DNA from 2 places in the Streptomyces sp. BRA346 genome. Region 1 is predicted to be linked to the other one. Evidence: riboswitches for the same ligand, from Rfam matches in the RefSeq annotation. Region 1 holds a riboswitch; the other holds the start of a gene.
What was found. Region 1 has a riboswitch for S-adenosylmethionine ahead of LCH29_RS10285 (aminotransferase class V-fold PLP-dependent enzyme). Riboswitches for the same ligand answer to the same signal wherever they lie in the genome.
Positions count from the first base shown of each region.

Region 2: linked by a shared signal. The riboswitch ahead of thrC (threonine synthase) and the one ahead of LCH29_RS10285 (aminotransferase class V-fold PLP-dependent enzyme) in region 1 are both predicted to bind S-adenosylmethionine.

Region 1 is NZ_JAIWIH010000006.1:115,935-120,632, reverse strand. It holds gene LCH29_RS10300 (hypothetical protein) at 1-25, opposite strand, end outside; gene LCH29_RS10295 (rhomboid family intramembrane serine protease) at 170-880, shown strand; gene LCH29_RS10290 (Lrp/AsnC family transcriptional regulator) at 877-1,158, shown strand; gene LCH29_RS10285 (aminotransferase class V-fold PLP-dependent enzyme) at 1,170-2,531, opposite strand; SAM riboswitch class IV at 2,688-2,805, opposite strand; gene trpD (anthranilate phosphoribosyltransferase) at 3,203-4,282, opposite strand; gene qcrB (cytochrome bc1 complex cytochrome b subunit) at 4,423-4,698, opposite strand, start outside.
Region 2 is NZ_JAIWIH010000030.1:21,454-26,151, reverse strand. It holds gene LCH29_RS30700 (alpha,alpha-trehalose-phosphate synthase (UDP-forming)) at 1-142, opposite strand, end outside; gene LCH29_RS30695 (glucosyl-3-phosphoglycerate synthase) at 212-1,159, opposite strand; SAM riboswitch class I at 1,335-1,476, shown strand; gene thrC (threonine synthase) at 1,494-2,780, shown strand; gene LCH29_RS30685 (MoaD/ThiS family protein) at 2,777-3,055, shown strand; gene LCH29_RS30680 (cold-shock protein) at 3,486-3,692, shown strand; gene groL (chaperonin GroEL) at 4,000-4,698, shown strand, end outside.

The sequences.
Region 1 (4,698 bases):
CGGCTGTCGGCGTGGGAACGGCCATGGTGTCGGGTCCTCGCTACTCGGGCTCATCGGCGTCCTGTAACCCTACGGCCTGAGCCCCGGGGGTTGTCGGGCCCGTACCCCCGCCCCCGGGCGGCGGCGAGGCGCTCTGGGCAGGTTGTGCCGGGTACGCGATGATCTGCCCATGATCGAGAAGTCGGCGGGGTCCGGCCGTCCCGTGATGACGTACGCCCTCATCGTCACCTGCTGCCTGATCTTCGTCCTCGGACCGGCCTCCGGGCTCGACCCCCGCTACGGCTCCGGCGGGGACCTCCTCCAGGCCCAGACCTCGTACTTCGAGCGCTGGGGCGTCGTCCCCAGCGCCCTGTGGAGCGGCACCCCCGCCGAGCCGCTGACCCCGCTGACCGCGCTCTTCGTCCACGGCAACTGGCTGCATCTCCTCGGCAACATGCTGTTCCTCTACGTCTTCGGGGCGATGACCGAGGAACGCATGGGCCGTATGCACTTCGCCCTCTTCTACCTCGTCACCGGCTATCTCGCGCTCCTCGGCTACGCCGCCGCCCACGCCTCATCGCCGCAGACGCTGGTCGGCGCCTCCGGCGCCATCTCCGGCGTCCTCGGCGCCTTCTTATGGCTCTTTCCGCGCGCCCGGGTGACCAGCCTGTTCCCGTTCCTGTTCTTCCTCCCGCTGCGCTTCCCCGCCTGGGCCGTACTGATCTTCTGGGTCACCCTCCAGTGGCTCGCCGCCCGCCAGGCCGACGCCCGCCCCGGAGTGGCCTACCTCGCCCATCTCGTGGGCTTCACCCTGGGATTTCTCTACGCGTGGGCCCGCTTCGGACGGCCGGATAGAGTGGGCGGCGCAGCCAGGTCCAGCGAGGGAGAAAGCCAGCCGTGATCACTTCGATCGTGCTCATCAAGACCAGCGTGGACCGGATCCCGGAGACCGCCGAGAAGATCGCCGCGATCGAGGGCGTCAGCGAGGTCTACTCGGTCACCGGCGCGCACGATCTGATCGCGATGGTGCGGGTGGCCCGCCACGACGACCTCGCGGACATCATCACGGGCCAGATCAGCAAGCTGCCGGGGGTGGCCTCCACCGAGACCCACATCGCGTTCCGCACCTACTCCCAGCACGACCTGGAAGCCGCGTTCGCCATCGGTCTCGACAGCTAGGTCGTATCGGGCTAGCGCGCGGGCACGCAGCGGCCGTCCTCCGTGCGGTACTCCCACTTCGCGCCGTCCCGGACCAGCTCCTTCACCGCCCGGACGAAGCGCTCCACATGCTCATCCGGGGTGCCCGCGCCGAAGCTGACGCGGATCGCGTTCAGGGAGCGCTCCCCCGGGGCGGCCTCGGGCGCGCCGCACTCCCCCGGGTCGCCGGCCTCGCCACCCAGCAGGGTCCGCACCAGCGGATGCGCGCAGAACAGCCCGTCCCGTACGCCGATCCCGTACTCCGCGGACAGCGCCGCCGCGAAGTGCGAGCTGTTCCAGCCCTCCACGACGAACGACAGCACCCCCACGCGCGGCGCGTCGTCGCCGAACAGCGACAGCAGCCGCACCTCGGGCACCTCCGCCAGCCCCTCCCGTACGGTCGCGATCAGCTGCCGCTCCCGCGCCACCAGGCCGTCGAACCCGGCCTCGGACAGCGCCCTGCACGCCGAGGCGATCGCGTACACCCCGATCACGTTCGGCGAACCGGCCTCGTGCCGCGCCGCGGTGGTGTGCCACTCGACGTCCACCCCGCCGTCGTCCCGCCGCGCGACCTTGCGGCTCGCGCCGCCGCCCGCCAGGTACGGCCGCGCCTCGCGCAGCCAGTCGGCCCGGCCCGCCAGGACGCCCGCCCCGAACGGCGCGTACAGCTTGTGCCCCGAGAACGCCACCCAGTCCACGTCCGCCTCCGCGATGTCCACCGGGTGGTGCGGGGCCAGCTGCGCGGCGTCCAGCACGATACGGGCGCCCCGCGCGTGCGCCGCCGCGGCCAGCTCCCGCACCGGCCACAGCTCGCCCGTCACGTTCGACGCGCCCGTCACGCACACCAGCGCCGGGCCCCCGGCCCGCCCCGCCAGCGCCTTCTCCAGCGTCTCCACGGCCTCCCGCGGCGAGCGCGGCGCGCTCAGGTAGGTCACCCGGGTGTCCTCCCGCTGCTCCCACGGCAGCAGCGAGGCGTGGTGCTCGGTCTCGAACACGAACACCTCCGTGCCGGTGGGCAGCGCGGCGGCCAGCAGGTTGAGCGAGTCGGTGGTCGAGCGGGTGAAGACCACCTGGTCGTCCTCCCGGCACCCCAGAAACGCCGCGACGTCCTTGCGGCTCGTCTCGAAGAGGTCCGTCGACAACTGCGACAGGTACCCCGCGCCGCGGTGGACGCTCCCGTAGTACGGGGCGTACGCGGCGACGTCGTCCCACACCCGCCGCAGGGCGGGCGCGCTGGCCGCGTAGTCGAGGGCTGCGTAGGTCACCTCACCGCCGGTGACCAGGGGCACGGTGACGTCACTGCCGAGGACGGCGAGCGGGGCGGAGGTCTCGACAGCAGAAGGGCACACGGACATGGCGAATTCTCCCGATGGGGTTGCGAGCATGCGGAAACTCGCTCAACGCACGGTGGGCTCCGCGCGGAGCAGGGGGGAAAACGGGGCGCTGCGGCCCTAGCGCATTCGCTGCGTCACGGAGAAACTCCCTCGACCACCAGGACCCCTAGTGCGAGGGGTCCGCGCTTGCCGCACGCCTCGCTGCGGGCGGCCTGGTCATCACCCGGGGCACCCCGCCACGGACGGAGGGTTGCCGGACAGCGGGCCGGGGCCGAAGTCGCTGTCGCTCGTGACCTGGGGGGATTATGCCATGCGGACGCGCGACACCTCAGCGCGCGTCCGCATAGTGGACGCGGGGCGGGGGCTTCCCCCACCCCGCCCCTCCCCGAAACCGGGGGCAAGCCCCCGGGCCCCACCGGGGCTCCGCCCCCGACCCCGCCGGGGCTCCGCCCCCTGCACCCCCGCTCCTCAAACGCCGGAGGGGCTGGGTGGTACGCCCGGAGGGCTGGGGACGGGGCAAGAGCTGAGGAGCGGGCGCGAGGGCTGAGGAGCGGGCGCGAGGTTGGGGAGGTCGACCTGGTTGTGGGCAATCGTTCCGCGGAGGGGGCACCTCCCAGCGGTAGCTGGGGGAGGAACGGGTGGGCACAACCCGGCCACCGGGCCGCACCCGGCAACGAAACCCCAGGCGCCCGTTACGCGTTGCTGGCCCGGACCCACCGTTCCAGGGACTGCCTCGCGGCGCCCGAGTCGATCGAGGCGGCGGCTCGGGTGACGCCCGCCGCGATGCGGGCCGGGAGCGGGGTGTCAGCGGGCTCGCGGTCCCAGTCCAGGGTCGCCAGGGCGGCGGCCGAGTTCAGGAGGACCGCGTCGCGGACCGGGCCCGTCTCGCCCGCCAGCAGGCGGCGGGCCACGTCCGCGTTGTGCGAGGCGTCGGCGCCGCGCAGCGCCTCCACCGGGGCCAGGTCGAAGCCGATGTCGCGCGGGTCGAACGTCTCCCGGCGGACCGTGCCGTCCCGCACCACCCACACCTGGGAGGTCGCGGTGACGGTCAGCTCGTCCAGACCGTCGTCGCCCCGGAAGACCAGCGCCGAGGAGCCCCGCTCGGCCAGCACCCCGGCCATGATCGGCGCCATGCGGGCATCGGCGACGCCCGTCACCTGGCAGCGGACCCGGGCCGGGTTGGTGAGCGGGCCGAGGAAGTTGAACGGGGTGGCGATGCCCAGCTCGCGGCGGGCCGCCGCGACGTGCCGCAGCGACGGGTGGAACTTGACCGCGAAGCACATGGTGATGCCCGCTTCCTCGGCGATCTCGGCCACCCGCGCCGGGCTCAGATCCAGGTTGACGCCGAGCTTCTCCAGGACGTCGGAGGCGCCGCTCGCGGAGGACGAGGCGCGGTTGCCGTGCTTGACGACGCGCGCGCCCGCCCCGGCCGCCACCAGGGCGGACATGGTCGAGATGTTGACGGTCTTGGCACGGTCGCCGCCCGTGCCGACGATGTCGACGGTCGGCCCGGGCACCTCGATCGTCTTGGCGTGCCCGTACATGGCGCGGACGAGGCCGGACAGCTCGGCCACGGTCTCGCCCTTGGCCCGCAGCGCGACCGCGAACCCGGCGATCTGGGCGTCGGTGGCCTCCCCGCGCATGATGCGGTCCATGGCCCAGGCGGTGTCGTCGGCCCCGAGGTCCTGGCCGCCGAGGAGGGAGCTGAGCACATCCGGCCAGGTGCGGGCCGTCGCGGTGCTGTCGCCTCCGGCTGGGGTCACAACGTCCATGGTCCGCTCCTGAGTGGCTATGGCTCGATCAGGCCAAGCCTATCGGCGCGGAAGACGTTCATGACCACGACCGGGGCCCCGGTCCGGACGGTGAGGTCCGGGCCGGGGCCCCGGTCTGTGGCGTCAGATGACGGAAGAGATCAGTGGTGGCCGTGGCCGCTGGTGATCTCCTTGTACTCCTCGGAGGTCGGCTTCGGGATGAAGGCGTCCTTGCCGTAGTACGACTTGGACAGCCTGGCCCGCAGCTTCTGCGACCCCTTGACCTTGCGGCGGACGCCGTTCTCGTCGACCTCGGGGCCGATCTCGTACGCCTTCGGCTGCTCGTGCTGGGTGAGCACGTGCAGCTGCTCCTGCGTGAGCGGCTCGTGCACCTCGATGAACTCACCGTGCGGCAGGCGCTTGATGATGCCGGTCTC
Region 2 (4,698 bases), on a different contig from region 1:
CGTCGGGCCCGATCGCGCTCAGCCCGGAGACCAGCCCGCCGCCCCCGCGCTTGGGGGAGAGCGAACCGTCCTCGCCCAGCGCGTACGAGACCGGGCCGCGGTTGGACGCGACGAGGATCGGTGCGCTGCGTTCAACGGCCATGTCGCGAGCCTAGCCATCGGGCACCGCGCGCAAACGTACGTACGGTTTCTTGCCCCGGAAGAGGCGCCCTCAGGCCGCGCGCCGCTCCGCGTACTCCGGGATCTCGATCATCGGCGGCCGCTCCTCCGTGTCCACCGCCGTCGTCCGCGGCTCGAAGCCGTTCTCGCCGCGCTCGAACTGGGTCAGCCGCGGCCGCACCAGATGGCCGCGGGCCAGCCGCAGCTGCGCGGTGCGGTAGATCGCGGCGGCCATCCGGCCGAGCGCCTTGCCGTCCTGGTGGCGGTGTTTGCGCACGCCGATGTCGACCTGGGCGAGGGCGTCGAGCCCGACCGTGTGCAGCGCGTCGACCAGCAGGCCCAGCTCGACCCCGTACCCGACGGGGAACGGCAGCCGCTCCAGCAGCGAGCGCCGGGCCGCGTACTCGCCGCCCAGCGGCTGGACGAAACCGGCGAGCTGCGGCCAGTGCAGGTTCAGCAGCGGCCGCGCGACCAGCTCGGTGACCCGTCCGCCCTGGCCCGCGGTGTCCCGCAGCGGCCGGTCGTACATGCCCTTGACCAGCTGCACCCCGGGGTCGGTGAGCAGCGGCCCGACGATGCCGGAGACGAAGCGCGCGTCGAATTCGCGCAGGTCGGCGTCGATGAAGCAGACGATGTCGCCGCTGGTGGCCAGCAGCGACCGCCACAGCACCTCGCCCTTGCCGGGCAGCGCGGGCAGCCGGGGCAGCAGCGCGTCGCGGTGCACCACCCTCGCCCCGGCCGCCGCCGCGACCTCGGCGGTGCGGTCCGTGGAGCCGGAGTCCAGCACCACCAGCTCGTCGACGAGCGGCACGGCCTCGGTCATCAGATCGCGGCGGATCGCGGCGGCGATCTCGCCGACGGTCGCCTCCTCGTTCAGCGCGGGCAGCACCACGCTGACGCTCGTCGCCGTGTCGCGCTTCGCGGCCAGCAGGCGGTCCAGCGGACGGTCGTCGGCCGACCAGGAGCGGTGCTCCAGCCAGCGCTCCACCTCATCCAGCACCTGTTTCGTCTCCCTGCTGTGATCGCGCGGCGTGATCGTTGTGATCCATCTCGCGGTTCGGACGGCTAGCTCAACCATCCGGGCCGTCGGTTACAGTCTTGAACAGCGCACATGACCTTCGTATGTCGGGGGCTCGGTGCGGACAAACGCCCCGGGTGCGGCCCGGCGGCCATACCGCTCATCCAGAGGGGCAGAGGGAACGGCCCGTTGAAGCCCCGGCAACCCTCCAGCTGGTCTCGCGTCCTGTAGCGAGGCTCCCAGCTCGGGAAGGTGCCAATTCCGTCTCGTGGCGAAATGCGTCCCGAGGAAGATGAGGAGAAAGGGCCTCGCCTCCATGGCTGTGCAATCCGTCGAAAGCTCAACCACTTCCGCTGCCGCTTTCGGCCCCGCCGTCGCCCTGTCCTGCCGCGAGTGCGGTGAGCGCTTCGACCTCGGCCCGATCTTCGCGTGCGGGTCGTGTTTCGGGCCGCTCGAGGTGGCGTACGAGCTGCCGAGCGGCGATCCCGAGGGACTGCGGAAGCAGATCGAGGCCGGTCCCGACAACATCTGGCGCTATGCGCCGCTGCTGCCCGTCCCCGCCGACGTGGCCGCGCTCCCCAGCCTGAGCCCGGGCTTCACCCAGCTCGTCAAGGCCGACCGGCTCGCCCGTGAGCTGGGCGTCACCGGCGAGCTGCACGTCAAGGACGACTCCGGCAACCCGACCCACTCCTTCAAGGACCGGGTCGTCGCCATCGCCGTCCAGGCGGCCCGCACCTTCGGCTTCACCACCCTGTCCTGCTCCTCCACCGGCAACCTGGCCGGTGCGGTGGGCGCCGCGGCGGCCCGCGCGGGCTTCCGCTCCTGCGTCTTCATCCCGCACGACCTGGAGGCGGGCAAGGTCGTCATGGCCGCCGTCTACGGCGGTGACCTGGTCGGCATCGAGGGCAACTACGACGACGTCAACCGCTTCTGCAGCGAGCTGATCGGCGACCCGGCGGGCGAGGGCTGGGGCTTCGTCAACGTCAACCTGCGGCCGTACTACGGCGAGGGCTCCAAGACCCTGGCGTACGAGATCTGCGAGCAGCTCGGCTGGCGGCTGCCGGACCAGATCGTCGTCCCGATCGCGTCCGGCTCCCAGCTCACCAAGATCGACAAGGGGCTCAAGGAGCTGATCGCGCTCGGTCTGGTCGAGGACAAGCCGTACAAGATCTTCGGCGCCCAGGCCGAGGGCTGCTCCCCGGTGTCCACCGCCTTCAAGGCGGGCCACGACGTGGTACGCCCGCAGAAGCCGAACACCATCGCCAAGTCGCTGGCCATCGGCAACCCGGCGGACGGCCCGTACGTCCTCGACATCGCGCGCCGCACCGGCGGGGCGGTGGAGGACGTCACCGACGAGCAGGTGGTCGACGCGATCAAGCTGCTCGCCCGCACCGAGGGGATCTTCGCGGAGACCGCGGGCGGCGTGACCGTCGGCGTGACCAAGAAGCTGATCGAGGACGGGCTGCTCGACCCGTCCCTGACGACCGTCGTCCTCAACACCGGCGACGGCCTGAAGACCCTCGACGCGGTGGCCCCCACCACGGGTCCCTCCGCCATCATCCGCCCCACCCTTGACTCGTTCCGAGAGGCTGGCCTCGCATGAGCGTCAACGTCCGAATCCCGACCATCCTGCGTACCTACACCGGCGGCCAGGCCGAGGTCAGCGCCGAGGGCGCGACCCTCGCCGAGGTTCTGGCGGACCTGGAGAAGAACCACGCGGGCATCTCCGCGCGCGTCCTGGACGACACCGGCAAGCTGCGCCGCTTCGTGAACGTCTACGTCAACGACGACGACGTGCGGTTCGCCGAGGGCCTGGCCACGGCCACGCCGGACGGCGCCGGGGTGTCGATCATCCCCGCGGTCGCGGGTGGCTGCTGACGCCCCATCACCCCGCTCACCTCTGGAAATCGCCTCGCCCGGGAAGATCCGGACGGGGCGATTCCGTGTGTGGAATCGCGATACAGTTGCCCCGCTTCTCCATCGGGCGCGGGCTATCTGATCAAGCCCGGTGCCGGAACCGCATATGAGAACTCGTCAACTTGTGCGCAAAGTGTGTGCGCGATTTGTCGGGTTGGCGCCCTATGTCCGGTCGGGTTTGCCCGGACTTCACGGGACTTCTCCACTTTTTACCGATCGGCCGTGCCCAGAATTCTCGTCCAATTGACCTGTTGCAGAGGGCGTTGGGACGGATACATTCAGCGGCGGTCGACGCGTTCCGGCGCACACCCCCCTCGACTCGGGGGGTGAGGTCTGACCCGGGTCCGCGGAGTGCGGTCCTGCGCAAGGGCCAGCAATAGGGGAGTTAGGAATGGCTCAGGGCACCGTCAAGTGGTTCAACGCGGAGAAGGGGTACGGCTTCATCGCGGTCGACGGTGGTGCGGACGTGTTCGTCCACTACAGTGCGATCCAGATGGACGGTTACCGCACCCTCGAGGAAGGCCAGCGGGTCGAGTTCGAGATCTCGCAGGGCCAGAAGGGCCCGCAGGCGGACATGGTCCGCGTGGCCGCAGGCTGACGCGCCGAACGCGACGCAGCTGACTGAAGTAGCCGGAGGGCCCGCATCCCGCGAGGGGGCGGGCCCTCTGGCATGTCCGCGGGGGCTCTCGCCCGCCTCTCTTGACGCCCGTCGGGCGCTTGCACTCTCATGGGGCGAGTGCTAATTATTGCGTTAGCACTCTGAAGGTGAGAGTGACAGAAGGATCGGGTCGGTGAGGCTCGCCGATGCCGCGCGGGGCAAGGAACCGCACGGCAGGCAGGCCGTCCGTCGCGGGCGCCAGGCGCGGTCCGGAGCAATCCACCCCGTCTTGGGAGGACCACTTCACATGGCCAAGATCATCGCGTTCGACGAGGAGGCGCGGCGCGGCCTCGAGCGCGGGATGAACCAGCTCGCCGACGCCGTCAAGGTCACCCTCGGCCCCAAGGGCCGTAACGTCGTCCTCGAGAAGAAGTGGGGCGCCCCCACGATCACCAACGATGGTGTGTCCATCGCCAAGGAGATCGAACTCGAGGACGCGTACGAGAAGATCGGCGCCGAGCTGGTCAAGGAGGTCGCGAAGAAGACGGACGACGTCGCCGGTGACGGCACGACGACCGCGACCGTCCTCGCCCAGGCGCTGGTCAAGGAGGGCCTGCGGAACGTTGCCGCGGGCGCCAACCCGATGGCCCTCAAGCGCGGCATCGAGAAGGCCGTCGAGGCCGTCTCCGCCCAGCTGCTCGAGCAGGCCAAGGACGTGGAGACCAAGGAGCAGATCGCCTCCACCGCCTCCATCTCCGCCGCCGACACCCAGATCGGCGAGCTGATCGCCGAGGCCATGGACAAGGTCGGCAAGGAAGGCGTCATCACCGTCGAGGAGTCGCAGACCTTCGGGCTCGAGCTCGAGCTCACCGAGGGCATGCGCTTCGACAAGGGCTACATCTCCCCGTACTTCGCGACGGACATGGAGCGTATGGAGGCGTCGCTCGACGACCCCTACATCCTGATCGTCAACTCGAAGATCACCAGCGTGAAGGACCTCCTCCCG